Regions from separate parts of the Vibrio sp. R10-SG-ISO4 genome, predicted to be linked through region 4. Evidence: predicted binding sites of a transcription regulator. Region 4 holds the regulator's gene; each other region holds the start of a gene.
The links. Region 4 encodes CRP, which controls carbon source genes, mostly activating them, when cyclic AMP is high. Its sites were predicted from a motif close to TGTGANNNNNNTCACA; they were not measured.
Positions count from the first base shown of each region.

Region 1 (7,618 bases), on a different contig from region 4:
GGTGACATTCAGCTCGATATCTTCCACCATAAAGATATTGAGCTCTTGTGACGCGGCTTGCGTCACCGACTCAGGTTCATTCAAAGAGACAAGCGGCGCTTTGAGCGTCACAGTAAAGGTACTGCCAAAGCCCTCTTCACTGCTGACGGTAATGTCACCTTCCATCATGTTGATCAGCTGTTTAGAGACCGCAAGACCAATCCCCGTCCCGACCGCGTGCAGGTTGTCCGTTTCCGATTTGACTTGGTAATACATGGCAAAGATCTTATCGAGCTCCGCCTCGGGAATACCGATACCACTGTCTTCCACCTCAAAGCTGATGTAGGCATGGGCGTCGTCTGTTTCTGCACTGACGCTCATCACCACCCCACCTTCTTTAGTAAACTTCATCGCGTTGCTGATCAAATTCCACAGCACCTGACGCAGACGAGTCGCGTCCACTTCGATACCGTGAGGCAGCTCGCTAAGCCGCTCAAGATCAAAACGTAGGCCTTTTTGCGAGGCCATCAGCGCAGAGATACTCTCCATCTCAGCCACGAACTCTTCAAAGTTCATCGGCTCTGGGTAGAGCTCCAATTTGCGACGATCAAACTTATCCATATCGATGATGTCGTTGAATATATTCCCGAGCGTAATCGCGCTGACGTTAATGGTTTGCATGTGCTTGCGCTGCTCTTCATTCAGCTGCGTATCAAGCAACATGCGGCTCAATCCCACAATGCCATTCAGCGGAGTGCGCAGTTCATGGCTGATGGTGGAGATAAACGTGGTTTTATCGCGACTGGCTTTCTCCAGCGACTCTTCATGACGTTTACGCTCGGTGATATCGCGGCCAAAACCCACCAACCCTAAATGACGACCGTCCTTGCTGTAAAACGGTACTTTGCGCAGCTCAAAGTAGTTTTTGCGTCCATCTGGGTATTCCAGCCACTGTTCGTAGGTCAAGGCGCGATTGTCAGCAAACACCTTTTGGTCGGTATCGACAATCGGTTCCGCGATTTCTCGACTGTAGACATCCCAAGGGGTTAAACCGACTAACTGGCTCTCTTTCTTACCAGTCAACTCTTCCATCGCTCGGTTACATCCAGAAAAGACCCCATCGGCGTTACGATAATAGATAAGATCGGGCGAGGCATCGATGAAGGATCGCAGCAGCGCGGTGCGCTCCGCCAACTCGACTTGAGTGCGCTCACGTTGATAGACCTCATTTTCAAGATCTTTCATCGCTTCTTCGCGCGCCGATTCGGCTTTGATCCGCTCTTCAATTTCTTGATTGAGTTTTTCGATGTTTTGTTGAAGTTTGTAGTTCAGCTCTTGGTCTCTTGAACGCATGTCTTTGAGTTTAGAGACGAGCTTGGATAAACGTTGACGAGACTCTTCAAGCTGATCCACCACCACAGAAAGAAAATAGACCGCCCAAGGCGTGATGAGTAGACCAAAGAAGACTGAGCGAACAATGTCAATATCATCCACGTGGCCACTCAACACCAGCGTGATCCCCACCTGGACCACCACGGCCAGTGCCACCAACGCCAAAGCAAGCAAAATTGAGAAACGTAAAATGCCAAGTTTGACCAAGAGGTCGACATAATACTGAGCGAGGTTTTTTATCGGTTTCATTAAACGCTCCGAGCCTAGAATCACCACTGCCTCATGATGGACAGTGGTTTCATACTACCTTTTTTGCCCTTGGGCTGCTAAGGCTTCTCTGACTCCTGAACGTTTAAATGTGGGATGTGTGAAGCGACAAGGCTTAGGGCGTGGCAAGTGGCGGCGCTATGTAAACGAATGGACGCTCAATCAACGAGCCTTGCGCACCCAACGCATTGAGCGAGCGCCCAATTTCCGTCATCGCCAGCCAGCGGTTTTCACACCAAAGCGGTGCCAACAAGGTAGGTCTGCGTGCCGCCGAAGAGACGCGATGATAGACCACTTCCGGTGGCGTCATGCGGATCATTTCACTGGCAATAGCAACATATTCATCAAGCTCAGGCGCCTGCAGTTTACCAGCTCGCCACGCTTTAGCCATGGTACTGCCTTCTACAATGTGCAAGCCGTGCAGTTTGATGCCATCGGTACCCACCGCCAACACTTGGCGCAAAGTCTCCAGGTTGTCATCACGTGTTTCGCGCGGCAAGCCGACAATCAGATGAGTACACACTTTGATCCCGAGCGCTCTAGCGCGCTCGGTGATGCGTGCATAACACTCAAAGTCGTGGCCACGGTTGATGCGTTTAAGGGTGTCGTTGTTGGCGGTTTGTAAACCAAGCTCTAGCCAGATTTCATAACCTTGCTCCACGTAGTCAGAAAGCAGTTCAAGCACCGCATCAGGTACACAATCTGGTCGCGTCCCTACGCACAATCCAACGATGTCCGCCGCTTTGAGCGCCTCTTCATACATCGACTTGAGCACTTGCACCTCAGCGTAGGTACTGGTGTAAGCCTGAAAATAAGCCAGATACTTGTTCGCGCGGCGAATCTCCCCCGCTCGGTCAGTGAGCTGGGCTTGAATGCTTTTCACTTGAGCTTGCTCATCAGCAAAGGAAGCGACATTGCAAAAGGTACAGCCACCACGGCCAATCGTTCCGTCGCGATTCGGGCAACTGAACCCACCGTGCAAGGTCAGCTTGTGCACTTTCTCTTTATAGCGACGCTGGAGATCTTGACCAATGGTATTGACTAATTCGTGTAGCTGCATCTTCCACCCAAACGTAAATAAATCTCATTAAGATTTATGTAAAAAAATTACAATCATGAAAATAATTCGGGGAGGAATCTACCGACTTCAAACAGGCGCAACTTTAATCAGAGTCAATAAACATTCATTAAATACAGGCATTTCGCTAAATGTTACGCAAAAGTTAAACGCAATGGTGCATGTTCATGCGAAAAAAGTGGGCGACAAGGGCGAGTTTTCATTGCATTTGCTGCTGACAAAATTGTAGGATACTTACAGTTTTTGTGATTTTTATTACAGACAAAATTGCAAAATCATCGGCGGTATCCACCTCCCACCTATATAAATCACTACATAGTGACAATAAAAACATGGATATCACCAAGGATTGTTTTTCTCGCAATATTTTTCCTGCGAGATACGGAACGGAATCTAAGTCTCCCACCTCGGTTGACTTCGAATCATACAAATCAAGGACAAGACGCCCCTGCGGATTAGGGTAATTGCGTCTAATTGAACTGGAAGGATGTATCTATGGTAGATAGAGAGCAAAGTTCTCAGGGTCTATATACTCCAGAACTGGAGCATGACGCCTGTGGTATCGGTTTTGTTGCTCACCTGAAAAACCGTAAATCACACGAAGTTGTGACTCAAGCACTCGATATGCTCGCTCGCATGGAACACCGCGGTGGTCAAGGTTGTGACCCTTGTAGTGGTGATGGTGCGGGTATCTTGTTGCAAAAACCCCATGAATTTCTTTTAGAAGAAGCAGTAAAGCTCGGTATCAAACTGCCTTCTTTTGAAAAATACGGCGTTGGCGTAGTTCTCTTCCCGAAAGATGAATACAAACGCGAGCAATGTCGTGACATCTTAGAGCGAAACGCCAAGCGTCTCGACCTAGAAATCATCGGCTACCGCGTACTGCCAACCGACAACTCTATGATCGGCGCCGATCCTCTCAGCACTGAGCCTCAGTTCGAGCACGTGTTTGTCACCGGCGGCCCAGGTATGACGCCAGAAGAGCTTGAGCGCAAGCTGTACGTGCTGCGTAACTACACGGTACGCGTCTGCCTTGAGAGCGTGTCGAACATTGGTGATGATTTCTACATCAACTCCATGTCTTACAAAACCTTGGTGTATAAGGGTCAATTGACCACAGAGCAAGTGCCTCAATACTTCCTCGACCTGCAAAACCCAACCATGGTGACGGCGCTCGCGTTGGTACACTCTCGCTTCTCTACCAACACCTTCCCGAAATGGCGTCTGGCTCAACCTTTCCGTTATATCGCCCACAACGGTGAGATCAACACCGTTCGCGGTAATTTAAACTGGATGAAAGCCCGCGAGGCGATCATTGAATCGGATCTGTTTACACAAGCAGAAATCGACATGCTATTGCCTATCTGTCAAGAAGGCAGCTCGGACTCTTCAAACTTCGATATGGCACTTGAGCTACTGGTCCTCTCTGGTCGTAGCCTGCCACACGCATTGATGATGATGATCCCAGAGGCATGGCAAGAAAACAAAACCATGGATCCGACACGTCGCGCGTTCTACCAGTATCACGCAAACATCATGGAACCTTGGGACGGCCCAGCGTCAGTCTGCTTTACCGATGGTGTCCAAGTAGGTGCAACGCTCGATCGTAACGGCCTGCGCCCGTCTCGCTACACCGTGACTAAAGACAACTTCCTTGTGATGGCTTCTGAGTCTGGTGTTGTGGATATTGCCCCAGAGAACGTCGAGTTCCGCGGCCGCTTGCAGCCAGGTCGTATCTTCGTTGCGGACTTAGAGCAAGGTCGCATTATCTCTGACGAAGAAGTCAAAGATACCATCGCAGGAGCTCAGCCTTACGAACAATGGGTGAAAGATAACCTACTTAGCCTAAAGAAACTGCCTGATGCGAGCAACCAGTTCAGCCAGCCTTCTCCAGAGCGCCTTCTCCATCGTCAACAAGCGTTTGGTGTCAGCACTGAAGAAGTGAATGAAATCATTGTTCCAATGGCGAAAGAAGGCAAAGAGCCACTGTCTGCCATGGGCGCAGACTGGCCATTGGCTGTCTTGTCTCACCAGTCTCAGCATCTATCCAACTACTTTAAGCAGTTGTTTGCTCAGGTTACCAACCCACCGATCGACCCGATCCGTGAGCGTATGGTGATGTCACTCAATACCTACCTAGGTAAAGATCATAACCTGCTGACTGAAACTCCGCTTCACTGTCAAAAAGTGGAACTGGAATCGCCAGTGCTCGCGAACTCTGAGCTAGAGAAATTGCGTGCGATCGACAACGAACACCTACAGGCGAAAACGCTCGATATCGTGTTCCAAGCCAATGAAGATCAAGGCAAACTAGAGCGTGCATTGAAGCGTATCTGTCAATACGCCGAAGATGCGGTGGTCGATGGCTACTCGATCATCCTACTCACAGACCGCGCAGTGAACTCAAACCACGCGGCTATTCCAGCCATGTTGGCCGTCGGCGCCGTTCACCATCACCTGATCCGCAAAGGTCTACGCGCGAAGTGTGACATTGTGGTTGAAACCGGTGATGCGCGTGAAACGCACCATTTCGCGACGCTACTTGGCTACGGCGCCAATGCCGTCAACCCGTACTTGGTGATTGAGACCATTGTTGAGCTGCAACGCACCAAGAAGCTCGATCCAGAAGCCAGCCCACGCGATCTGTTTGATAACTATCGCAAGGCGATCAACGGCGGCCTGCTGAAGATCTTCTCTAAAATGGGCATTTCAACCTTGCAGTCTTACCATGGCGCACAGATCTTTGAAGCGCTTGGTATCCACAAATCCGTGGTCGACAAATACTTCACGGGTACCGTCTCTCGTATTCAAGGTTTGACGCTCGATGACATCGCAAAAGAAGTCCTCATTCGTCACCGTGTCGGTTACCCCCAACGCGAAATCCCAGTGCAAATGTTGGATGTCGGCGGCGTCTACCAGTGGAAACAGCGCGGTGAAAAGCACCTCTTCAATCCTGAGACGATTTCGCTGTTGCAACAATCAACACGCAACAAAGATTACGATCAATTCAAGCAATACGCGGCCGCGGTGGATAAGCAAGGCGACAACGCGGTGACACTGCGTAGCCAGTTGGAGTTTGTTAAGCACCCAGCAGGCTCAATTCCCATCGACGAAGTAGAACCGATTGAAAGCATCGTGAAACGCTTCGCCACGGGCGCGATGTCGTTTGGTTCGATCTCTTACGAGGCGCATTCAACGCTGGCCGTTGCGATGAACCGATTGGGCGCAAAGTCTAACTCGGGCGAAGGTGGTGAAGACCCAATGCGCTTTGAGCGCAAAGAAAACGGTGACTGGGAACGCTCAGCTATCAAGCAGGTCGCATCCGGTCGCTTTGGGGTAACTTCATACTACCTCACCAACGCAGATGAACTGCAAATCAAGATGGCGCAAGGCGCGAAACCGGGTGAAGGCGGTCAGCTTCCGGGTGACAAAGTCGATGATTGGATCGGCGCCACTCGTCACTCAACACCGGGCGTCGGTCTGATTTCTCCACCGCCACACCACGATATTTACTCTATCGAGGATTTGGCTCAGCTGATCTACGACTTGAAGAACGCGAACCGCGCTGGCCGTGTGAACGTCAAATTGGTCTCCGAAGCGGGTGTCGGCACGATTGCCTCAGGCGTTGCGAAAGCCAAAGCAGACGTTGTGCTTATCGCAGGTTTCGACGGCGGTACCGGTGCCTCTCCGATGTCATCGATTCGCCATACGGGCCTACCTTGGGAATTAGGTTTGGCGGAAACGCACCAAACGCTACTGAAAAACGGCCTACGTAACCGTATCGTTGTTCAAGCGGATGGTCAGATGAAAACGCCTCGTGACCTCGCTGTCGCCACATTACTGGGCGCTGAAGAGTGGGGTGTCGCAACCGCTGCGCTGGTAGTAGAAGGCTGTATTATGATGCGTAAGTGTCATAAGAACACCTGTCCTGTGGGCATTGCGACACAAAACAAAACGCTGCGTGAGCGTTTTGACGGCCGCGTCGAAGACGTCGTGACCTTCTTCCAATACATGGCACAAGGTTTGCGTGAAATCATGGCGGAACTTGGCTTTAGAACCATTGATGAGATGGTCGGTCAAGGTCAGAAAATGAAGATTCGCCAAGACCTATCGCACTGGAAATACAAGAACTTAGACTTGTCTCCTGTGTTGCACGTTGAGCAACCGCGCGAGCAAGACGGCGTCTACAACCAGACCGTACAGAATCACAACCTAGAGCAAGTGCTTGACCGTAAACTGATTCAAGCGGCGATCCCTGCGCTCGAAAAAGGCGAAGCGGTCAACGCTGAGTTCCCGATCGTCAACACTGACCGCTCTGCTGGCACCATGTTGTCTAACGAGATTTCCAAGGTGTACAAGGATCAAGGTCTGCCTCAACCGATGAACGTTAAGTTTACCGGTAGTGCTGGCCAATCGTTCGGTGCGTTCCTTGCGAAAGGCGTCAAATTTGAAGTCGAAGGCGATGCGAACGATTACTGGGGTAAAGGCCTATCTGGCGGTACCTTGGTGCTCTACCCAGATGCCAAATCAAGCATTGTTGCCGAAGACAACATTGTGGTGGGTAACGTCTGTTTCTACGGAGCGACCTCCGGAGAATCCTTCATTCGCGGTATGGCCGGTGAGCGCTTCTGTGTACGTAACTCGGGCGCGAAAGTGGTTGTCGAAGGCGTGGGAGACCACGGCTGTGAATACATGACAGGTGGCGCGGCGATTATCCTCGGATCGACTGGTCGCAACTTTGCCGCTGGCATGAGTGGCGGTGTCGCTTACGTTTGGGATAAGTCGGGTGACTTTGAATCCAAACTCAACCCAGAGTTGGTCGATTTGGATCCTATCGAACAAGAAGATAAAGCCTTCTTACAAGATATGTTGACGAAACACGTTCAATTCACAGGAAGTGAA
Region 1 is NZ_JCBDHJ010000002.1:101,997-109,614, reverse strand. It holds gene arcB (aerobic respiration two-component sensor histidine kinase ArcB) at 1-1,620, opposite strand, end outside; gene mnmL (tRNA modification radical SAM protein MnmL/YtqA) at 1,754-2,698, opposite strand; gene gltB (glutamate synthase large subunit) at 3,212-7,618, shown strand, end outside.
Region 1: a site for CRP is predicted at 2,961-2,976, ahead of gltB (glutamate synthase large subunit). Genes of this name have one in related genera too.

Region 2 (7,618 bases), on a different contig from region 4:
ATGGTCAATACTGTCGATTTTTTGGTAGTAGCGCAGCGCGCGATTGTGATCGCCATAGGCATCACACAGATTGCCCATCCCCAATACCGCGAGTACATACGCATCAATGTTACTGCTCTCTACTGCGATCGTTGTGGCACTGGCGTATTGGTTTAACGCGCCATAGTAATCGCCGTTTTCCACCAAACGCTCAGCCAAATTATTGCGCACTTCGAGCACCATCTCGGCATCTTTGGGCAGAGCGAGAAACTTCAGCGAGGTTTGCAGCTCATCAATACTCGCCTGCAATTGCTTGAGCTCGCTGCGGTATTCGGCGCTAATGAATAAGGCCTGGGCTTTTTCTTGGGGTGTGGTGGCGATATGTCGGCGAACGTGGTCCCAAAAAATCAGCGCTTCTTCGCCAGAGACGGAGGAGGGATCAAGGCCAGAATCTGAAATTTTATTGAGGAGTCTTTCCATGCTGTTTTCCTCCTACACGTTTTCTTCGAGCTGTTCTAGTGTGAACGGGAAGGAGAGAATGTCGCTGAACACAACTTTTGGCAGCGATTGGCTCAATCCGCGTCGATGCCAAGGGTACATTTCTATCATTTTGGTGAGAACCTGAAAAACGCTGATGGCGTCACTGCCTTTTTCGGCAATCAATAAGCCAAGGCGTTGACTGCTCAAGCGAGACAACAAATCGCGGTTATTACACAGTGAATGGGCGATTTCGGCGCACACATCCAAATAGAGCGGATCGTCGTGCTGGATCATAATCACCGCGTGATTGGCGTGCTTCAACTCGGTCTTAAACAGCACCAATTGTTCCCACCAAAACGTCTCAGACACCATTTGTGTGAGGTGTTTTTCTGGGTCGTACTCGTGTTGACGTCTGATGCGGTTGATCAGTTTGCGCGCTCGTTGCTCTAGCTGACGCTTTGATGCGCGTGCTTTATCGTTTGATACGCGTGCGGTTTGCTCGCGCAGCATGTTAATGGAGTGGTCACGGTATTTTTTGAATGATGCGAGTGCCGCTTGATATTGACCGCTCTCTTCTGCGACGCGCGACTGCTGGAAACAGATTTGTGATAACAGCTCGCCATTATCAAACGACTTGGCGGACTGCTCAGCTTGAATCAGTAACTCTGTCGCTTTTTGTGGATTTTTTCGTAGTAGTTCGAGTCTCGCTCGGCTAATGTAGGAGTGAGACTTCATCCACACCAAATCGTGTTTCACCGCAAGATCGTGGGCTTTTCGCGTGGCTTCTTCTGCGTCTTCAATACGCTCAAGCCCCAGCAGCGCAAGTCCGCGGAAATCCCAAATCTCTGCCAGCCAGGTTTTGTCTTCGTGATCATAGAGTAAGTCTGATGCGCCATCCAAAACAGAAAGCATTTCAACGTAGTTGTTGAGTAGGTAGAGATCCCAAGCGAGCAAAATACGCGATTTGCCCTCAAGCCAAGCGATGCGATTATGGTTGGCCACCATGACCGCTAATTCGTGAGTACTTTGGGCAAGGCCGTACTCTTGGGTAATGCGCCAAATGTTGCCCAACCCAATCAAAGATTCGATTTGATACTCAATTTCATCCACCAGTGCGGACTGCTCAAGGCAGTTAATCCAGTATTGTTGAGCAGAGTAGTATTTGGCTTGGCCCCAATATTGGAGCGCATAGACGTGCAGAATTTCAGGAAGCAGGTCATCGGTATCGAGGGCGTTGTGTTTAGTGTGCGCCTCTTTGATGTAGCGAAGTCCTTTGCGGTAGTCCATCGATGCCCACGCGCATCGCGCCATTACGATGAGGCTTTTCACCTCGGCGGGTGGGTAGAGGATTTGGGCGGCGCGCGCTAAGCACTGCTCAGCGGAAGCGAAGACTTTGTCCGGATCGGATTCAATCTTACTTTTTAGCTGTTCAAGCTCAGTGTCGAGTAGGCGTTGGCTTTTTTCCAATGAGTCAATCCCTTACCGCTAAGTAAACCTATCAAACTTTAGTACTAAACCCCAGTATAATATGAACATTGACGGGTTTACGACTATCAAAAGCATCAAACATTCCACCTTTTACAGGGATGCGTCACACTTCTATTTATTATGAAAGCAGCTCACGCAGTGTCAAAGGGGATTGAGTCAATTCAAGCCGTTGCGCTGCGGTCATGCCTTGTTTGTCTTGGTAGCACAAATTATGCCACGCTCTAAAAATATCCAACATAGGCAGCAGACCACCCGGTCTGAGTTTGCGACGCGGCTCATTGATAAAACCGCTAAAGAGCGTTTGAAAACGAGACTGGAAAAACGCCGTTTGACGAATGGAAGCCCTGCGCAGCCAGTAGTTAGGTCGATTATCTTGTCCTGCGAGATAGCAAATGCCCTTGGCGTATTGACCATCGGAAGTAATCGCCCAGCGATCGCGCCACCAACCCATGTGCACGATGTCGATTTTGTCCAAACTGTGGTTCAGAGACCACTGTGGATCTTCTTCCACATACATAAGGTCGATATTTTGACGCTGAATTCTAGGTAGGCATATGCTAAGTGCTGCAGATCGAAGCACTGGGTCTTGCGGTAGATAGATGGAAACTTGGCGGTCGCCCTGACACAAATCCAGCACATGTAAGAAATGGGCGTACGAGGTGTACGGTGCTCTGATTAATGCCCCTTTAGAGGGGTAATGGAAGACGGTGAGGTTGCCCATGGGGTCTTCCACATTGCCTCGCGCCAAAATGGTTTGGTACTGCTGGTCGATGCGCTCGCGAAGATCGCTCGGTGGCGTTGGCACGGGCAGGTTGGCCTCAGAGCAGTGATCGCGTGAGACAAAACGCGCAGGCGTTTGGTACGGGTCATGATCGATACCACCAACGGGTTCTTCATTGGCCGAGTAGTTGACGTGTTGGCACAAAATGTAGCCGCTGTGGGCTTCACCCGTGGCAAACCACAATACGCCGTTATTACTTTTCGGTTGCAGGGTGACGTAGTGAGATGCGAGTTCGTAGTGTTTAGCGTGGTTGACCCAACGAGCGTCAATCATGGCAAGCTTGCGTCGGCAGCGGCTGGCGATATGGTCAACATGGTCATAAAAGGTTTTGGGGTTGATGGAAAGCTTGCGGCAGATTTCACGCACGGAATAACCCGTAAACAGTAATCCAAGCAGGTTTTCTTGAAATTGACGTTTTTTGTTCGCCCCTGACCACTTATCGACAAAGGTCGATTGGCACGCTTTGCAACGATAGCGTTGCCTATCACCACTGTAGCCAAACGCGTGGTAGAGGTGTTTATGTGTGTGGACCGAAAGGCCCATGTTGGGACAATCAGGTTGGCGACAAGCGGGCAGCCCATCGCTGTGTAGCTGGCGTAAACGTTGCAGTTCAGTCAGCACATCTTGATTGTTAAGTAAGGGGGGGAAAGCACCGCACTCCCGACATACCATCGCAGGTCGTTTAGGGTTAGCGTGCTGCACAACGTAACGATGCGCATCACTCAATCCAAAGTTGTCACACGCCAATGTTTTACAAAAATTGAGCTGTAACCCATCTGCTTCCTTTGGCAGTTTGCCAGTTGTCACTCTCTCCCCCTCGGGACTATCTGAGCAGCCAAGCGGTCACTTGGCTGCAATATCGTTACAGGTTGATGGCGGTTTCTAGCGCCACTTTCATCATGTCATTGAACGATTTTTGACGCTCTTCTGAGCTCAGCTTTTCACCACGGATGATGTGATCAGAGACAGTCAGAATGGTGAGCGCTTTTGCACCAAGGTCAGCGGCAACGCCGTAGATGCCTGCAGCTTCCATATCCACACCAAGGATGCCGAGTTTTTCCATCTTCTCGAAGATGTCTGCTTCTGGTGTGTAGAAGAGATCCGCTGAGAATACGTTACCGACTTTGACTGGCACGTTTTGCGCGCGAGCTTGAGCAACGGCGGTTTCAAGAAGACCGAAGTCCGCAATGGCCGCGAAATCGTGATCGTTAAAACGGATTCGGTTGACTTTTGAGTCTGTGGAGGCGCCCATACCAATCACGACGTCCATCAATTTTACGTCGTCACGTACCGCGCCACAGCTACCGACACGAATCACGTTCTTCACACCGAACTCGGCAATCAACTCATGAACGTAGATACAGCAAGATGGGATGCCCATGCCGTGACCCATCACCGACACTTTTTTGCCTTTGTAGGTGCCTGTGTAGCCAAACATGTTGCGAACGTCACAAACTTGTTTGACGTCATCAAGGAATGTCTCTGCGATGTATTTAGCGCGTAGCGGATCGCCTGGCATCAATACGGTTTCTGCAAAGTCGCCTGGCTGAGCATTAATGTGTGGGGTTGCCATAGTCATTACTCCAAATGAGTCAGTAATCGCTGAGCTGATTACCAATTATGTTGAACTTCAATTCTGTGTTGAGGCAATACTAGCCTTGTCAGCCATTGTTCCTTGAGAGGTTGCTCACAAAATAGGGTGTGCTATGACAATTTCGAGGTATTGATAACCAAATGTGTTGAAAGTGATTTGGCAATCGATTTGCAAAAACGTTTGCTTGGGGAGTGAACCAAAATGGTTGTGTTTGCGTAACATTGTACAAATAATTTTTTTGTACATGTTTCAAGTGCTGTGCTACTACTTATATGAGAAATTAAGTTATACAAGAAATTAAGTTGTACACATTTGATGGTGATGGGAGCTCAACATGGAAAAGCAAATTACGATCGGTATCAGTTCTTGTGTGCTGGGAGAAAAAGTCCGTTTCGACTCGGGTCATAAGATTAGCAAGTTTGTCACGAAAGAGTTGGCACCGTTTTTTGAATTTATGCCGATATGCCCTGAAGTGGGAATGGGGATGCCGGTTCCTAGGCCGACGATTCGATTGATGTCAAACGATGAGCGCATTGCGTTGGTAGAGACCAAAGATTCGAGCAAAGATCACACGGACGCCATGATTCGCTATTCCCAAGAGAAGGTTGCCAGTTTAGTCGATGAAGAGCTATGCGGTTACATCGTTTGTGCTAAATCGCCCACCTGTGGAATGGAGCGCGTTAAAGTGTACCGTAAAGCTGGTGCGGAAAATATTGGGGTTGGGCTGTATACACAGCAGTTGATGGAGCAGATGCCATGGCTACCCGTTGAGGAAGATGGACGGCTCAATGATCCTGTGTTGAAAGAGAACTTCATTACCCGCGTCTATACCCTGCGTGATTTTTATGACTCAATGGGAGAGACGCCGACCCGTGGCAAAATCATCGCTTTCCACTCGCGCTACAAGTTGACCTTAATGGCTCATCACCCTGAAGCGTACAAAGAGCTTGGGCGCATGGTTGCCAACATCAAAGAGTACGACATCGAAGAGTTTTACCACTTGTACCGTACCGCGCTGATGCAAGCGGTGGCCAATCGCGCCAGTCGTAAAAACAACACTAACGTGCTGATGCACATCCAAGGTTACTTTAAGCGGCATCTCGACAAAGAACAAAAGTCTGAGCTGCGCCGCGTGATCGACGAATACCGTGTGGGTTTGCTGCCTTTGTTGGCGCCGCTAACGCTCATCAAACATTATCTATCCACTCATCCCGATGAATACTTGGCGAAGCAAAAGTTTCTGCAGCCACACCCACAGGAGTTAAGACTGCGTTATGGTCTGTGAAAAAAATTGGTATGCGATTCGAGAGGTCTCGGATTTAACCGGAGTTAAGCCTGTGACGCTGCGAGCGTGGCAGCGTCGCTATAACTTGATCCAACCGGAGCGCACTGAAAAAGGCCACAGACTCTACACGGATGAGCACATTGCACTCATCAATGAGATTCAAGGCTGGCTCGCGAAAGGGATTTCGATTGGTAAAGTGAAAGCCCTGCTTGGGTCTGATTTGCCAGATGAAGCGCTAGATGTCGGCAGTTTAGAGGCAGTAGAGGAGGTGCTTGAAGCGCTGACCAACCTCAACACCAAGCGTGCAGAGAGTGTGATTAATGGTGTGCTAAAAGAGTATCCTCTTGAGTTGGTTGAGCGTCAGTTCATCACGCCAACGCTCAATGCGCTCGCTCTAGTGAAACAAAGCCTGCGATCTTTGCATCTTGGTCTGTTTAATACCTTGATGGTCACCAAGCTCAACCAGATCATTGAGGCGGAAAACAAGGTGGCCCATCGCGGTAAATGTTTGGTAATTAATCTCGATGCGGCGCGCGATATTCACACTCAACTGTGGGCCCTGAGTCTGGTCAGTCAAGGCTATCGAGTCTTCATGATTGATGGCGTCGAGGATCTGTCGGGCCTCTTAGAGCACACCGCCGTTCACCGCTTTGAACAACTGGCGTTTTACAGTGCCACGAAACCGAGTGAATCTCAGCTTAGTGTGATCAAAGAGTTAGAAGCGCAGCATGGGCAAGTCTCGCTGTCAGAAATGATCGAATTGGTAAGGAGAAGGTTTTGAATATTGTATGGTTTCGCCGTGATTTACGTGTTGAAGACAATCATGCCTTAGTGAGCGCCGTGAATCGAGGTCAACCGGTCGTGGCGTTATACATCGCAACGCCTGGTACCTGGCAAACCCATGATCATAGTCCAAGGCAAGCGGATCTCATCTACCGTCGCTTGCACGAGTTAAAGACGGAATTAGCCGAACTCGACATCCCGTTTTATTACGCGCAAGTCGAGACCTTCGCAGACAGCGCAGCGCTGGTGGTTGAGTTGGCACTGCAAGCCAAAGCAACGGGTCTGTATCTAAATAATGAGTATGAGCTGAATGAACGTCGCCGCGATGAAGCGCTGGAGGAGGCGTTGAGTTCAAGTTCTGTGGAGGTGCATCGCTTTGATGACAAGTGTATTTTTCCGCCGGGCTCAGTGCGCAACAAGCAAGGCGACTATTTCAAAGTCTTCACCCCTTACAAGCGCGCTTATTTAAGTAAACTCTATAGTGAAGGATTCCACATCCAGACCTTCAAAGCGACGCCGTGTGCAGGGGCGTTGCAACACCAAGATGTCGCCTTGTTGGATGAGGCGAGTCCGTTCAGTTACCCGCGTGAATCGAGCGAGCGATACAGTGTCAAGACTCGAGACATCATCGCTACCTTGAGAGAGTTTGTGCAGAGCAAAGCGGATGAGTATGGTGACAAGCGGGATTTCCCGGCGTTGGATAATACCAGCCAGCTGTCGCCGTATCTGGCGATTGGAGCGCTGTCGGTGCGTCAATGCATGGCGCGCTTAATGTATCAGCAAACGCTGCCACTCAGTGGTGGGCGAGAAGTGTGGCAAAGCGAGCTCGTATGGCGAGAGTTTTATCAGCACCTGCTCCACTTTGAACCCAAACTGTCGAGAGGGGAGAGTTTCAATGCTTGGGGAGAGGAGCTGAGGTGGCAAAATAACCCCAAACACATTGAGGCCTGGAAGCGCGGTGAGACAGGCTACCCTATTGTCGATGCCGCGATGAGGCAACTGAACGAAACGGGCTGGATGCACAATCGACTTCGCATGGTTGTGGCGAGCTTTTTGGTTAAAGATCTGCACGTCGATTGGCGTATTGGCGAGCGCTATTTTATGCGTCAACTGATTGATGGTGATTACGCCGCAAACAACGGTGGATGGCAGTGGTGTGCGTCAACGGGGTGTGATGGTCAGCCTTACTTTCGTATTTTCAACCCGACTTCTCAAGGTGAGCGCTTTG
Region 2 is NZ_JCBDHJ010000013.1:33,855-41,472, reverse strand. It holds gene AC6R03_RS06660 (diguanylate cyclase) at 1-459, opposite strand, end outside; gene AC6R03_RS06655 (hypothetical protein) at 472-1,926, opposite strand; gene AC6R03_RS06650 (transposase) at 2,066-3,535, opposite strand; gene deoD (purine-nucleoside phosphorylase) at 3,591-4,301, opposite strand; gene AC6R03_RS06640 (YbgA family protein) at 4,657-5,607, shown strand; gene AC6R03_RS06635 (MerR family transcriptional regulator) at 5,597-6,388, shown strand; gene phrB (deoxyribodipyrimidine photo-lyase) at 6,385-7,618, shown strand, end outside.
Region 2: a site for CRP is predicted at 4,405-4,420, ahead of deoD (purine-nucleoside phosphorylase). Genes of this name have one in related genera too.

Region 3 (7,618 bases), on a different contig from region 4:
AGTGGGATATTTCACGTGATGCCCCTTACTTTGGCTTCGAGATCCCAGGTGAAAAGGACAAGTTCTTCTATGTTTGGCTAGATGCGCCAATTGGCTACATGGGCTCGTTCAAAAACCTGTGTGACAAGCGTGATGATCTCGACTTCGACGAGTACTGGAAAAAAGACAGCACAACTGAGCTTTATCACTTTATTGGTAAAGACATTGTTTACTTCCACTCTCTGTTTTGGCCAGCGATGCTTGAAGGCAGCGGTTTCCGCAAGCCAGACAACGTATTCGTCCACGGCTATGTCACGGTTAACGGCGCGAAGATGTCTAAGTCTAAAGGGACCTTCATCAAAGCAGCTACTTACCTAGATCACCTAGATCCAGAGTGTCTACGTTACTACTACGCGGCGAAGCTCAACAGCCGCATCGATGACCTCGACCTCAACCTTGAAGACTTCACTCAGCGCGTGAACGCTGACGTCGTGAACAAGATTGTTAACCTAGCATCACGTAACGCAGGCTTCATCAGCAAGCGCTTTAACGGCAAGCTTTCAGCACAGTTTGCAGAGCCAGAACTATACAACGAGTTCGCAACAGCGGCTTCTCGCATCGCAGAGCTTTATGAGAGCCGTGAATTTGGTCGCGCAATCCGCGAAATCACGGCCCTTGCTGACAAAGCAAACCAATACGTCGATGAGAAAGCGCCGTGGGTGATTGCGAAAGAAGAAGGTAAAGACCAAGAGCTGCAAGACATCTGCTCTGTGGGTATCAACCTATTCCGCGTATTGATGACGTACCTAAAACCTGTGATGCCTGCGCTCGCTGCACGCACTGAAGCCTTCCTAAACGAAGAGCTGACGTGGGAAGGGGTCGCGTCACCGCTGACCGATCACGAAATCACTAAGTTCAAAGCGCTGTTCAATCGCATTGATCCGAAGAAAGTGGAAGCGATGGTGGAAGCGTCTAAAGAAGATGCGGCAGCCGAAGTGGCAGCGAAGGAAGCAGCAGAAGCGGCGAAGCACCAAGCGAGCCAAACTGAGCTGGATAAAGATCCTATCGCCGATGAGATTGAATTTGATGCATTCGCCGCCGTGGACATGCGTATCGCTCGTATCATCTCTTGCGAAGAAGTGCCAAAAGCCAACAAGCTGCTTAAGTTCCAGCTCGATATCGGCGGTGAAACTCGTCAAGTCTTCTCTGGTATTAAGTCTGCTTACAAACCCGAAGAGCTTGAAGGCAAACTCACCGTGATGGTTGCGAACCTTAAGCCGCGTAAGATGAAATTTGGTATGTCGGAAGGCATGATCCTAGCAGCAGGCCCTGGTGGCAGCGAGCTATGGATTCTTGAGCCTCATGAAGGCGCACAGCCAGGTATGCGCGTGATGTAATCACCAGGCTCGTATCACTCATCCCCGCGTGACACCGTCCGCGGGGATTTTTGTGCCCTCAATCACAATATTAGGGCTTACTTTGCACCAAAACCGTTCAACCCCTTCGCCGTCCAGAATGTAACTTACTGTATTTAAACAACTTATAAGTTGGCACTGTTCCTGCTCTACCCACTTAGTAGTAGGCGAGTACAAGGAGTACGTTATGTTTGTGTTGATCTCAGTGGTTCTATCGATAGCCGTATTGGCTGTCATGCTTTACTTCTCTAAAAAGCGTCAAAGCACTTTAGAGCGCAAGTTTGAAACACTGGTCTTGCTGCGACAGGTGATGTTGCTTAGCCGCAAACATCGTAGCGCGACCCACTTAGCGTTAACCAAGGAGGTGACGGATAGTGAGCTGGAAGAGATTGAAGCGCTCTACGATCAAATGGTCGATATCACCAATGGCTTGGTGGCCAACGCGCCCTTTGACAACAAACCCATGTACCGAATTTTCCAATTAAAACTCAAAGGCATGCATAAAGAGTGGCAAGACAGAACCGTGATTCGCAACCAAGTCATCCACGGTAAAACCATTCGTCACTGCATGTTCTTGATGGATGAAGTCGCGATTGCATGGTTGATTGAGTCTGAGCGTGAAGATCTCAGTGATGAGTACCACATGAACTGGCAACAAATCCTCGACAGTATGGAAGTGTTGACTCAACTGCGTTTGTGCATTCCAGAAATCGATACTATTGATGGTCGCTTGCGCGTTAAATACTATTGCGACAAAACACGTCGTAAACTTAACCAACTGTCGATTATCAGTCCCTTGAGTGTTGCCTCGCCAGCCAGCAGTGCCGCGATGCGTGACCTGACTGAAATCGCCATCAGCGAAGAGCTTGATTGGACAGAAGAAGCCTTGTATGAACTGACCAGTGACGTGTCTGCGGTCATCTCGCAAGTCTATGACCAAGTGTTATCGGACATGACGGAAACACTCTATCTGCCACTTCCTCGAGTAGCGATAGCGTGAACGGCTAGCGATACACGTTTTAGCAAAATCTATGGTTGCCAATCTATTTGAAATAAATAAAACGGCCAGGTGATAAGACCTGGCCGTTTTCATCATTGTTTGGTCAACGCGAATATGCGCTAAAGACTCTGATACTTAGATCATTTTTACTTAGAGCATTTTGCGCGCCGCTTCGACGACAACTTTAATCGAGCGTGCTTCGGTTTCTTTTAGCGTAGAGTGATCAGGGATCTCTTTTTGAGTTCGGTTGATGATGACACCCGCCACACAACCTGCTTTTAGGCCTGAGCTTGCACACATCGTCAATAAGGTCGCTGACTCCATCTCGAAGTTCAGTACGCCCATATCTTGCCACTCTTTCATCGAGCCTTGGAAACGTTTCACCACGCGACCGGAGAAGGTATCGTAACGCTCTTGACCAGGGTAGAAGGTATCACTGGAAGCCGTGACACCCATGTGAACCGTTGCACCTGTCTCTTCTACCGCCGCTTTCATCGCTGTTGCGACATCAAAATCAGCCACCGCTGGGAACTCCATAGGCGCGAAATGTAGACTGGCACCATCGAGACGCACAGAGCCGGTTGAAACAATCATATCGCCAACATTCACATGCGGTTGGATTGCACCAGTGGTACCAACACGTAGGAAGGTACGCACACCACACTGCGCTAGCTCTTCAACCGCAATAGAAGTCGATGGGCCACCAATACCGGTTGAACACACAACAACAGGCTTGCCCTCTAATTCAGCGCGGTACAGCGTGTATTCGCGGTGACTGGCGAGAAAGACGGGATTATCCATCTCTTCAGCAATTTTTTGCACACGTGCAGGATCACCAGGGATGATCGCGAGTGTCGCACCAGCAAGATCATCTTTCGTAACACCAAGGTGGAAAACAGCTTGAGACATAGGGGAGGCTCCTTATAGTGACAGGCTCATCGAATGAGTGGCGGCCTGTTCTTACATTTGTTTGGGTACCCGGATACTCTAACCAAGTCAGCAGCAATATAGAGTGATTTAGATCACACATAACAAAGCAACAAAACATTCAATTTCACAATAAACCGTTTTGCATCACACTTTAATGCGCAATATCGTCAATTTTGCACATAAAACCGCCGTTTGATCTCACGTTTTCTCATCGCTACGGCCATCACCCCGAGGTCAACAGCGATGCCTCCGAGAGCGAAATAAACGGCGAGACGTAGATTAAACCGGATGCTTAAAGCAATCGTTGATGGTTTTACCGATCGCACGTAACACATCTCTTCTCGTGATGATCCCAACCAATCGACCATTATCAATGACAGGGTAGACCTTAGGCTTACCGACCTTCATCATATCCGCCAACTCGATAATAGAAGTCTCAGGGGTCACTGAAAGTACCTCCTTGCTCATACAGTCCGATACGATATGGGTATCTTGGCAGTAGTAACTCACCTTGATGAGTTTATCCAACAGGTCTTGGCCCGAGAGAAAACCAATCACTTTTTTGCTCTCGTCAATCACGGGCCCACCGAGATAATTTGAGTTCATCACCTTTTCAAGCGCCGCACTCAACGACATATTGGGGGTAAATGTCACCGCTTGTAACGTCATATAGTCTCTGACCTTTAATGATTCCATCTGCGTCTCCTTGTCCGTGCTCTGGGCGGGTCATACTATATATTGTCGTCTAATTTCTTGATTTCACAAATGGCGCTGCGGATTTTTCCACCGCCCCTCAACTTAATGACTAAACTGTAATTAGTGATAGCGATGGAGAGGTATGAGCCCGTGAACTCAACGTTGACTGAATTGATGAAAGTGAACCCCGCGTTGATGCATACGGTGTTTGCCTCTTTGCCTGAGCCGACCTTTTTAATCAGCAAAATGGGCGTCTATGTGGAGGCGTGGGGTGGACGCGATACGACGCGTCACCATGACCCAAGAATCATTATCGGGCTAGATCAGTACCAGGTACTCCCCGCTGATAAAGCGGTGTGGTTTAGCCAAGTGGTGGTCGATGTCATAGAGAGTCAAACCCCGGCAGAGCTGGAATACTCCCTTGACCCAAAGTCGTTGAGCTGTTTTAACGAGGTGGAAGGGCCAAAAGATCGACAGTTTTTTAATGCGTTGGTGATCCCCCTCCCCGATACGGAGTTTGTCCTCTGGACGGTTCGCAACATCACCGAGCACCAAAATGCGCTAGAAAGGTTGGCAAAGCAGCAGCTTGAATTGGAAAAAATTACCCATCTTGACCATTTGACTAAGGTCTACAACCGCTACGCCTTGGATGTGATGGTCCCGGATGTCTTAGAGCTGGCCTATCTTAACCAAACCGGATGTGCGCTGCTGATGATCGATCTTGATTGTTTTAAACAATACAACGATCGCTATGGCCATTTGAAAGGCGATGATGTGCTTGAATCACTGGGGGCAACGCTGATGAACTGGTGCAGTGCGCACGACCTCTGTTTTCGCTATGGTGGTGATGAGTTTCTGATTGTGTGTCCCAACATCAGGGAGAGTGAGTGTTTAGAGCGTGCAGAGCAATTGCGAGATCAGGTTAACGCTCTAGCGATTGAGCATCTATCTTCAACCGTAAGCAATTGTGTGTCGATTACGATTGGCATTCATTATTGCCCGCACATTCCCCACCCGATGAGCACTGAGCGTCTAGTCGCTGTCGCAGACAAAGCGCTGTTCTTTGCCAAAAAACAGCGCCGGGGTACGATTCATCAAATCAATCAGTGGTAGAGCAAGGCATCAACTAAGGTTGTTGCCAGCGCTGTGCGGCTTGCGCATCGGACTCACGCGATTCCACCCAACGCGTATCGGTTGTCGTGCGCTCTTTTTTCCAAAACGGCGCTTGTGTCTTGAGGTAGTCCATCACAAATTCGCACGCTTCAAACGCGGCTTTGCGATGCGCACTCGTTACACCGACAAACACAATTTGATCGCCAATATCAAGATCGCCAATACGATGGATCACACGCACACAATCTAGCGGCCAACGCGCCAATGCGCTGTCGCCAATCTTTTGCAGCGATGACTCCGTCATTCCTGGGTAATGTTCAAGGGTAAGACCGGTCACTTGGTCGCCCAAGTTCATGTCCCTTACCTTACCGACAAAGGTCACCACTGCGCCAATACTGGCGTCTTTCGCCAACTGACCATACTCCTCACCGACATCAAAATCATCCGCTTGAACAGAGATACGAACCGTCATCGTTAGCCCCCAGTCACTGGCGGGAAAAAGGCCACTTCATCGCCATCTTTCAGCGGATGGGTAAGCGGCACAATCGCTTGATTCACCGCTGCGAGCAGTTTACCCGCTTCAAGTGCGAGAGACCATTTGCCCTCTTGCTGCGCAAGATGCGCACGCAATGACTCCACGGTGTCAAATTGGTCAGGGAGCGTTAATGTATCAACGCCAACCAACTCGCGCGTCTGCGCAAAAAACAATACGTTAATCATAATCCACCTTGAAATGCCCGGATTTTCCGCCCGTTTTCTCCAAAAGACGCACCGAACCGATCACTATGTCTTTTTGAACCGCTTTACACATGTCGTAGATGGTCAGCGCCGCCACTGAAGCCGCGGTCAATGCTTCCATCTCCACACCGGTCTTACCGGCGAGCTTGCACACCGACTCGATGCGCACCTGACTCTTTTCGGTCAGCGCTTCCAACTGTACTTCCACTTTGGACAGGAGCAGCGGGTGGCATAACGGAATCAAGTCCCAGGTTTTTTTCGCGGCTTGAATACCGGCAATACGAGCGGTGGCAAACACGTCACCTTTGTGATGCTCTCCAGAGAGAATCAGTTGCAGCGTCTCTGGCGCCATGTGAACAAAAGCTTCAGCGCGCGCCTCGCGCACTGTGTCTGCTTTGCTCGACACATCGACCATATTCGCTTCACCCGAAGCATTGATGTGAGTCAGTTCACTCATGCGATCCCCTTATACTGATAAGTGAGGCATAAAGTTACAAGGACGATGGCTGGCATCCAACTGCTGCTTGATGATCTTAGTCCAGCCTGTGCGACACGCGCCTGTCGAACCCGGCATGGCAAAAATCACGGTGTGATTGGCAAAGCCAGCAATGGCACGTGACTGAATCGTTGAAGTGCCGATTTCTTCAAAAGAGACCATGCGAAATAGCTCGCCAAACCCTTCCACTTCTTTATCAAACAGAGGCTTCAGTGCTTCAGGCGTACTATCGCGAGAAGTAAACCCCGTACCGCCGGTGATCATCACCGCTTGGATTGACTCATCCGCAATCCACTGAGAGACGATGGCACGAATCTTATACATGTCATCAATCACAATTTGTTTATCAACCACTTGGTGTCCTGCCTCTTGAGCTTGCTCGACCAAGTAGCGTCCCGAGGTATCGTTTTCTTCGTTACGGGTATCCGACACGGTTAACACCGCGATTGTCGCCGGTTGAAATTTGCTTTCTGCGTGACCCATTTGTTCACCTTTCACATAATTTACGTTGTTTTTTTCCATCACGAGTGTCCCCCCGTGATCACAATTTCGCTTTCGTCATTCTGACGTGACTATCCACCGATAGAGGCTAAATGAGGTGTAGCACCTGAGTTGCCATCATGAAGAAAGTGACTGACGGATTTGGTTTGAAGTGCTTGCTGAATACGCGACGTCAGCGCCGCTTGTTGGCCATCACTTTGGAGCAAATCTCGCAGATCCACCCCCTCTTCGCCAAACAGACATAAGTGCAATTTACCAATTGCCGAGACTCGTAGACGATTGCAACTTTGGCAAAAATCCTTCTCGTAAGGCATGATCAAACCAATTTCACCTTGGTAATCTGGGTGAATAAACACCTGAGCGGGGCCATCGTTACTGGCTCGAGCCTTGAGCAGCCAGCCGTTGGCGATAAGCTGATTGCGAATCGCCACACCGGAGACATGATGTCGTTGAAACAGCTCATCCATCTCACCCGTTTTCATCAATTCAATGAAACGTAACTGGATTGGCCGGTCTTTTATCCAAGCGAGAAACGCCGGCAGTTCTTGCGCATTGAGATCTTTCATCAACACAACGTTCACTTTGACCTGCGAATACCCCACTTCAAACGCTTTATCAATGCCCGCCATGACTTGGGTAAACTTGTTCTCACCGGTGATCTGGTGGAACATGCGCGAGTCAAGGCTATCGACGCTAACGTTAATGTGAGTTAACCCGGCTTGCTTCCACTGTTCAACCTGCTTCTCCATC
Region 3 is NZ_JCBDHJ010000008.1:75,470-83,087, reverse strand. It holds gene metG (methionine--tRNA ligase) at 1-1,376, shown strand, start outside; gene AC6R03_RS04205 (hypothetical protein) at 1,582-2,394, shown strand; gene udp (uridine phosphorylase) at 2,545-3,303, opposite strand; gene AC6R03_RS04195 (CBS domain-containing protein) at 3,604-4,020, opposite strand; gene AC6R03_RS04190 (GGDEF domain-containing protein) at 4,171-5,133, shown strand; gene moaE (molybdopterin synthase catalytic subunit MoaE) at 5,147-5,605, opposite strand; gene moaD (molybdopterin synthase sulfur carrier subunit) at 5,608-5,853, opposite strand; gene moaC (cyclic pyranopterin monophosphate synthase MoaC) at 5,846-6,328, opposite strand; gene moaB (molybdenum cofactor biosynthesis protein B) at 6,338-6,850, opposite strand; gene moaA (GTP 3',8-cyclase MoaA) at 6,940-7,618, opposite strand, start outside.
Region 3: a site for CRP is predicted at 3,406-3,421, ahead of udp (uridine phosphorylase). Genes of this name have one in related genera too.

Region 4 (7,618 bases):
TGAAGCGGGGATTTCCCTAGCGGCCATTCGCCACTTTGCCGGTAAGCTGCCGATTCTCGGTGTCTGTTTGGGGCATCAAGCGATTGCCCAAGCCTTTGGCGCCAACGTCGTGCGTGCGCGTCAAGTGATGCACGGCAAAACCTCCCCCATCACCCACACGGGTAAGAGCGTCTTTAAAGGGCTCAATAACCCCCTGACGGTGACGCGCTATCATTCGTTGGTGGTCGAGGCAAACAGCCTGCCGAGTGAGTTTGAGCTCACGGCTTGGACGACACTCGCCGATGGCAGCATGGATGAGATCATGGGCTATCAACACCGCACTCTGCCGATTGACGCGGTGCAGTTTCACCCGGAATCGATCAAAACCGAGCAAGGGCATCAACTGCTGGCGAATTTCCTGACGCGCCTGGTTTAACGCGCATGATTGAATGCGTATAGTTTAAAACCGTCTTCAAATCGATCAGCAAGCCGCGCGCAACACTCGTCTCTTTCCTACTGTGCTGAAAACCGCACTCAGATCACTTTTCTTAACATTTCTTTCATAACTTGCCGTTTGCATAGCGAGTGAAAAACTATTCGCTAGCCAAGTGGTGCTCTGGGCTAGCGCCTTGTTGCGTCTGGGTTAAACCCCTGCTTATCTTTGTTATAAGAATAAATTGCTTCATAAAAGGGGTGGCATCGTGCATAAATACTCAAGCTCAATAGGGTTTTGCCTCCTATGATGTCTCTAAAAAGAATAAATCACTATTGAAATGGTTAATTAATTGTAAATACAATGCTGTGATGGCTGATATGCAAAACATTCTTTTTCTGTCTCTATTGGTAACGTGATAAGCGAACGTCGTGAGCGACACCAATGGACGAAGAGACGTTTAATGAAGAGATATCGAGCAACAGCGATCCAGTGAGCAGTATCGAGAGGGAAAGACGATGACAACTGAAGTGAACGTAGAACGCGGTCTGTTTGATGAGGTGATGGTGCCTTGTTACAACCCAATGGAGATGATTCCAGTGAAAGGCGAGGGTGCTCGCGTGTGGGATCAGCAAGGTAATGAGTATATCGACTTTGCAGGGGGGATTGCCGTGAGCTGCTTGGGGCATTGTCACCCTGCGATGGTGAAGGCGTTGACCGAGCAAGGTCAAAAACTGTGGCACCTGAGCAACGTGATGACCAATGAGCCAGCGCTGCGTTTAGCGAAAAAGCTGACCCAAGTGAGCTTTGCCGAGAAGGTCTTCTTTGCTAACTCAGGCGCAGAAGCCAATGAAGCGGCCCTCAAACTGGCTCGCCGCGTGGCAGCTGATAAGTTTGGCCCTGAAAAATCGGAAATTATTGCCTTTAAACAAGGCTTCCACGGCCGAACGTTCTTTACGGTAACGGTCGGTGGTCAAGCGGCTTACTCGGATGGTTTTGGCCCGAAACCGGGCGATGTCACGCACTTGCCTTACAACGATGTTGAAGCGCTGAAAGCGCATATCTCAGATCGCACCTGCGCCATCATGATGGAGCCGCTGCAAGGCGAAGGCGGGATTATCTCGCCAACGGACGAGTTTGTTGCGACGGTGCGCGAGCTGTGTGACAAGCACAATGCGCTGCTGATTTTCGATGAAGTGCAAACCGGCAACGGCCGTACTGGCAACTTTTACGCCTACCAAGGTTTGGGTGTGACGCCTGATATTTTGAGTACAGCGAAATCACTCGGTGGCGGTTTCCCGATTGGGGCAATGCTGACCACTAATGCGCTCGCGGAGCACATGAAAGTGGGCACACACGGTTCGACTTACGGCGGTAACCCGTTAGCGTGTGCGGTCGCTGAGGCCGTGGTTGATATCGTTAGCCAACCAGACACATTGGCGGGCGTTGCAGAGCGTGAAGCCCTGTTCCGTGATGGTCTGAACAAAATCAATGCCAAGTACCACCTGTTCGACGAAATTCGCGGTAAAGGCCTACTGCTTGGCGCTGCACTGAATGAGCAGTGGCAAGGCCGCGCTCGTGATGTTCTGGTCGCCGCAGGTAAAGAAGGCCTGATGGTACTGGTTGCCGGCGCCAATGTCGTGCGCTTCACGCCATCACTGGTGATCAGCAAAGAAGAGATCGAACAAGGTCTCGCTCGTTTAGATAAAGCCATCGCAAGTTTGGTTTAGGTTTTGTGAGTGCCTAGTTTCTAGTTCCTAGTGCCTAGAGTGAGGATTTCCTTTCTCTAGGAACTCGCCTCTAGGAACTAGGCACTTAAATAGCATCAGGAGGGAGTATCGATGCTGGTTGTTCGCCCTATCTCTATTTCGGACTATGACGCGTTGCACACATGTGCGGTGGAGTCTGGTCACGGATTTACTTCTCTACCCGTCAACGAAGAGCTGTTGACGAACCGCATTACCCATTCCGAATACAGTTTCGGCAAAGCCAATGTGACCGATCCCGGTGACGAAGGCTATTTGATGGTTGGGTTTGACAGCGAGACGGGGGAAGTGGCCGGGTGTACCGGAATCGAAGCCTCGATTGGCTGGGATGTCCCGTTTTACTCGTACCACATTAGCACCATTGTTCACTCATCCCCCAAACTGGGCGTGAATAACGTGGTGAAACTGCTCACGTTTGGCAACAACTACACCGGATGCAGTGAGATTTGTACGCTATTCCTCAGACCCAGTTTCCGTGGCGGGCTCAATGGTCGTTTGATGTCGAAGTGTCGTTTTTTGATGATGGCCGAGCATCCGCATCGCTTCTCGACAACGGTGTTTGCCGAGATGCGCGGTGTCTCTGATGAGAACGGCAACTCGCCATTTTGGCAATGGCTACAAGAGCACTTCTTCTCGATTGATTTCACCATGGCGGATTATCTTACCGGGATCGGTAAAAAAGGTTTCATTGCCGATTTGATGCCTAAGCTGCCGATTTACATCAACTTGCTCAGCAAAGAGGCGCAAGCGGTGATCGGCCAAGTGCACGAGAACACCAAGCCGGCGCTGCGCCTTCTAGAGAAAGAGGGTTTCACCTGTCGTAACTACGTAGACATTTTTGACGGCGGCCCAACGGTTGAGTGTGAGGTGCGCAATATTGAGTCGGTGCGAGAATCGTTTCGAGCCAAAGTTAGCATCTCTGAACACGCCAGTTCTCAGGATTACCTGATTGCTAACACCTCATTTGAGAACTTCAGAGCCACCGCCGCCAAAGCGGCGTACGACAAAGAGTCGGGTTCGGTCATCCTAGCGCCAGAGGTGGCGAACGCGCTGCAAGTCGGCGATGGTGACTACGTGCGCATGCTGGCTCAGTAATAGTCAGCCCAGCGATAGTCAGCCCAGTACTGGCAGTAGAATTGGACAAGGAAAACAACATGACTCATTGGATTGCAGGAGAGTGGCTGGCCGGACAAGGCGAGCCGATGAATTCAACCAGCCCGTACAATGACGAGGTCATTTGGCAGGGTGACAGCGCGTCTAGCGCGCAAGTCGAAGCGGCGGTCAGCGCGGCGAGAAACGCCTTTCAGACATGGAAAAAACTCAGCTTTGCGCAGCGCGAAGCCATCGTGCTGGCGTTTGCTGAAAAAGTGAAAGAGAGCAGCGAGCAGATAGCCGAAGTGATTGCTAAAGAGACCGGCAAGCCGTTGTGGGAAACGCGCACAGAAGCCGCGGCCATGGCGGGCAAGATTGCCATCTCTATTCGCGCTTATCATGATCGCACAGGCGAAAGTACCCGCGAAGCGGCGGGTAACCAAATTGTACTGCGCCATCGCCCGTTGGGTGTGATGGCGGTGTTTGGCCCGTATAACTTCCCGTGTCATTTGCCCAATGGTCACATTGTCCCAGCGCTGCTGGCGGGCAACACCGTGGTGTTCAAGCCGTCAGAGCAAACGCCGCTGACCGGTGAGCTAGCGATGAAGCTGTGGCAACAAGCGGGATTGCCTGCGGGCGTGATCAACTTAGTCCAAGGGGGCAAAGAGACGGGCATTGCGCTAGCAGAGTCGAAAGGCATTGATGGCCTGCTGTTTACTGGTAGCGCCAATACAGGTCACCTGCTGCATCGCCAATTTGCCGGTCAGCCAGACAAGATGCTGGCACTGGAGATGGGCGGCAACAACCCTATGGTCATCAGTGAGCACTATGGTGAGCTGGACGCGACGGTCTACACCATTTTGCAATCGGCCTTTATCAGTGCCGGGCAGCGTTGCACCTGTGCGCGACGTCTCTATGTGCCTGTGGGCGACAAAGGCGATGCCTTGGTCAATCGCTTGGTTGCGGCCACACGCAAGCTGCGCGTCGATCAGCCGTTTGCAGAGCCAGCGCCTTTTATGGGCCCACAAATTTCGAAAGCCGCGGCACACTTTATCCTCAACGCACAGGCGAACTTGCAGAGCCTTGGTGGTGTGAGCTTGGTGGAAGCGAAAGCGGGCGAGGCGGCGTTTGTCACTCCGGGGATTATTGATGTCACGGCCATCGATGCGCTGCCAGATGAAGAGTATTTTGGCCCGCTGCTGCAAGTGGTGCGTTATCAAGGTCTTGAGCGCGCCGTTGAGCTGGCCAATGACACCCGCTTTGGCCTCTCTGCTGGACTGGTGTCCACCGATGATGATGAGTGGGCCTACTTTGTTGATCACATTCGCGCAGGCATCGTCAATCGCAACCGCCAATTAACTGGGGCGAGTGGCGATGCGCCATTTGGCGGACCGGGCGCCTCGGGCAACCTTCGCCCAAGTGCTTACTACGCTGCGGACTATTGCGCTTACCCTATGGCGTCGATGGAAGGAGAGCACACCTTGCTGCCTGAGACGTTAAGCCCGGGTGTAGAACTGTAAGACGTACCTTGGGCTCGCTTGGAGCCCAAGGTGTTCGATTCATTGCTAGGTTTGTGATTAAGCCATTCTTTTAAAGAACCAGCTTTACGATTCAGCTTCACGATTAACATGGAGACGTTATGACGCCTGCTCAACTGTTCGATTTACTGTGGCAAGACTATATTTCCCGTCTATGTCCTCAAGCAGCCAAGGTTCATCAGCTTTTAGAAGAAGATGAACCGCTGATCAATGACCATATTGCGCTGCGTACCTTTAACATTGCGCCGCTCGGTATCGAGACATTGGCTGCGCCATTTATTGCGCTGGGTTACCAAGCGTGTGGTGACTACCTGTTTGAGAGCAAACACTTGGTCGCCAAGCACTACGAGCACGCCGATCCGACGTTGCCAAAAGTGTTCATCAGTGAGCTGAAAGTCGAAGAGTGCTCAGCGCCGCTGCAAAGCATTGTCAGCAAGCTGGTGGCACAAGTGGAGGCATCCGCACTGCAAAGCCATGAGTTTTTGTATGCGGGCCGTTTGTGGGATCTCAGCTATGAAGATTTTCAAACCCTCGCCCAAGAGAGTGAGTACGCAGCATGGCTTGCGGCGCACGGCTATGGGGCCAACCATTTCACCGTAAGCGTTAATCAGCTCAAGGCATTTGACGAGGTCGCGGCGGTGAATGAGCACCTGCGCCAAGCGGGCTTTGTCATCAATGAGTCGGGTGGCGAAGTGAAAGGCTCACCAGAGGTACTGCTTGAGCAATCGTCCACCATGGCAGACAAAGTCGAGGTGAGCTTTAGTGACGGTACGCAAGTGATCCCAGGCGGCTTCTACGAATTCGCTAAACGCTATCCGATGAGTAATGGTGAGCTCTACCCGGGGTTTGTCGCGGCGTCAGCGGATAAGATATTTGAGAGTACGGATGGGGGAAGTTCCTAGTGCCTAGTTGCTAGTTCCTAGAGGGGGGCTGGTGAAATGGGTGATGGGTAGTGGGTGATTGGGCTAGGGCCTGGTAAATAAAAAGCCACCGCTGGTAGACAGGGTGGCTTTCTTAATCTTTAAAGGTTTTCTCTAGGAACTAGCCACTAGGAACTCGCCTCTAATACCCTATCGCGTGCCGTAGACGACGATGGTTTTACCGTGGGCGGAGATCAGGTTTTGCTCTTCAAGCATCTTCAAGATACGGCCAACGGTCTCACGTGAACAGCCGACAATCTGACCGATCTCTTGACGAGTGATCTTGATTTGCATGCCGTCTGGGTGCGTCATAGCATCTGGCTGTTTCGCTAGGTTAAGTAGCGTTTGCGCGATGCGGCCTGTCACGTCTAGGAAGGCGAGGTCACCGACTTTTTGGCTCGTCACTTGTAGGCGGCTTGCCATTTGCGCAGATAGACGCATTAGGATGTCAGGGTTGACTTGGATAAGCTGACGGAATTTCTTGAATGAGATCTCTGCAACTTCACAAGGTGATTTAGCACGAACCCAAGCGGTACGCTCTTGATCTTCTTCAAATAGACCAAGTTCACCGATAAAGTCACCTTGGTTTAGGTAAGAAAGGATCATTTCCTTACCTTCTTCGTCTTTAATCAGTACCGCCACAGAGCCTTTGACGATGTAGTAAAGCGTCTCTGCTTTCTCACCGGCGTGGATCAATGTGCTTTTTGATGGGTACTTATGAATATGACAATGTGACAGGAACCACTCTAATGTTGGATCGGTTTGAGGTTTACCTAGAACCATAATATCTCACTTCCTCTGCAGGGTACGCTTGCCGCTTTCCATTTTTGTCGCGCCAGTAAAAGACGCGAAGCCCTGAACAAGGCTTTTTAGGATAAGAGCACTTATTCAATGCTGCAAGCCATCTTTGTTTCGGTTACAAATAGTAGCCTTTTTCAAAAGGGATTTCTTGATTTTAATCGTGTCAAGTTGGTGATTGTTTACGCAAAAATGTGCACATGATCACGGTATGACAAGTAAACGGGTCTTAGGACTGATCGCTAGCCAATTTTACCCGTCTCGATAAGTTGCTGTAGGATAGGTCTGACGATGAGTTCCATCGCAAAACTCATCTTACCCCCCGGCACGACAATGGTGTTGTGGCGCGACATGAAAGAGCCATCAATCATAGCGAGCAGATATGGGAAGTCGACCTGTTTGATGCCGCGCAGGCGGATCACCACAAAGCTTTCATCTAAACTTGGGATGCCTTTAGCGTTAAGTGGGTTGGACGTATCGACGGTCGGCACGCGTTGGAAGTTGATGTGGGTACGCGAAAATTGCGGGGTAATGTAGTTGAGGTAGTCATCCATCGAGCGGACAATCGAGTCCATTACCGCTTCGCGTGAGTGACCGCGATCGCGCGTGTCACGGACGAATTTTTGAATCCACTCCAAGTTCACAATGGGCACCATGCCAATCAAAAAGTCGACGTGTTGGGCGACGTTGACCTCACCATCCACCACGCCGCCATGCAGTCCTTCGTAGAACAGCACGTCAGAATTTTCCGGCAAATCTTGCCACGGCGTGAAGGTACCCGGCATTTGATTGTAGGGCACGGCTTCATCGAAGGTGTGCAAGTAGCGACGAATTTGCCCTGTGCCTTCATTGCCATACTGCTTAAAAAACTCAGACAGCGCAGGGAAGTCGTTCGCCTGCGGACCAAAGTAGCTGATGTGGCGTCCTTGCTCGCGCGCTTTGCGGATCTCGACATCCATTTCTGGGCGCGTAAAGCGGTGGAAACTGTCCCCTTCCACCCAAGCCGGTTTCACGCGCATCATGTTAAACATTTTGCGAAACGCTTCAGAGGTCGTGGTTGTGCCCGCACCGGAAGAACCCGTTACGGCAATA
Region 4 is NZ_JCBDHJ010000022.1:68,584-76,201, reverse strand. It holds gene AC6R03_RS16295 (aminodeoxychorismate/anthranilate synthase component II) at 1-415, shown strand, start outside; gene AC6R03_RS16290 (aspartate aminotransferase family protein) at 931-2,142, shown strand; gene astA (arginine N-succinyltransferase) at 2,254-3,273, shown strand; gene astD (succinylglutamate-semialdehyde dehydrogenase) at 3,333-4,790, shown strand; gene AC6R03_RS16275 (DUF1338 domain-containing protein) at 4,910-5,710, shown strand; gene crp (cAMP-activated global transcriptional regulator CRP) at 5,879-6,511, opposite strand; gene AC6R03_RS16265 (phosphoribulokinase) at 6,769-7,618, opposite strand, start outside.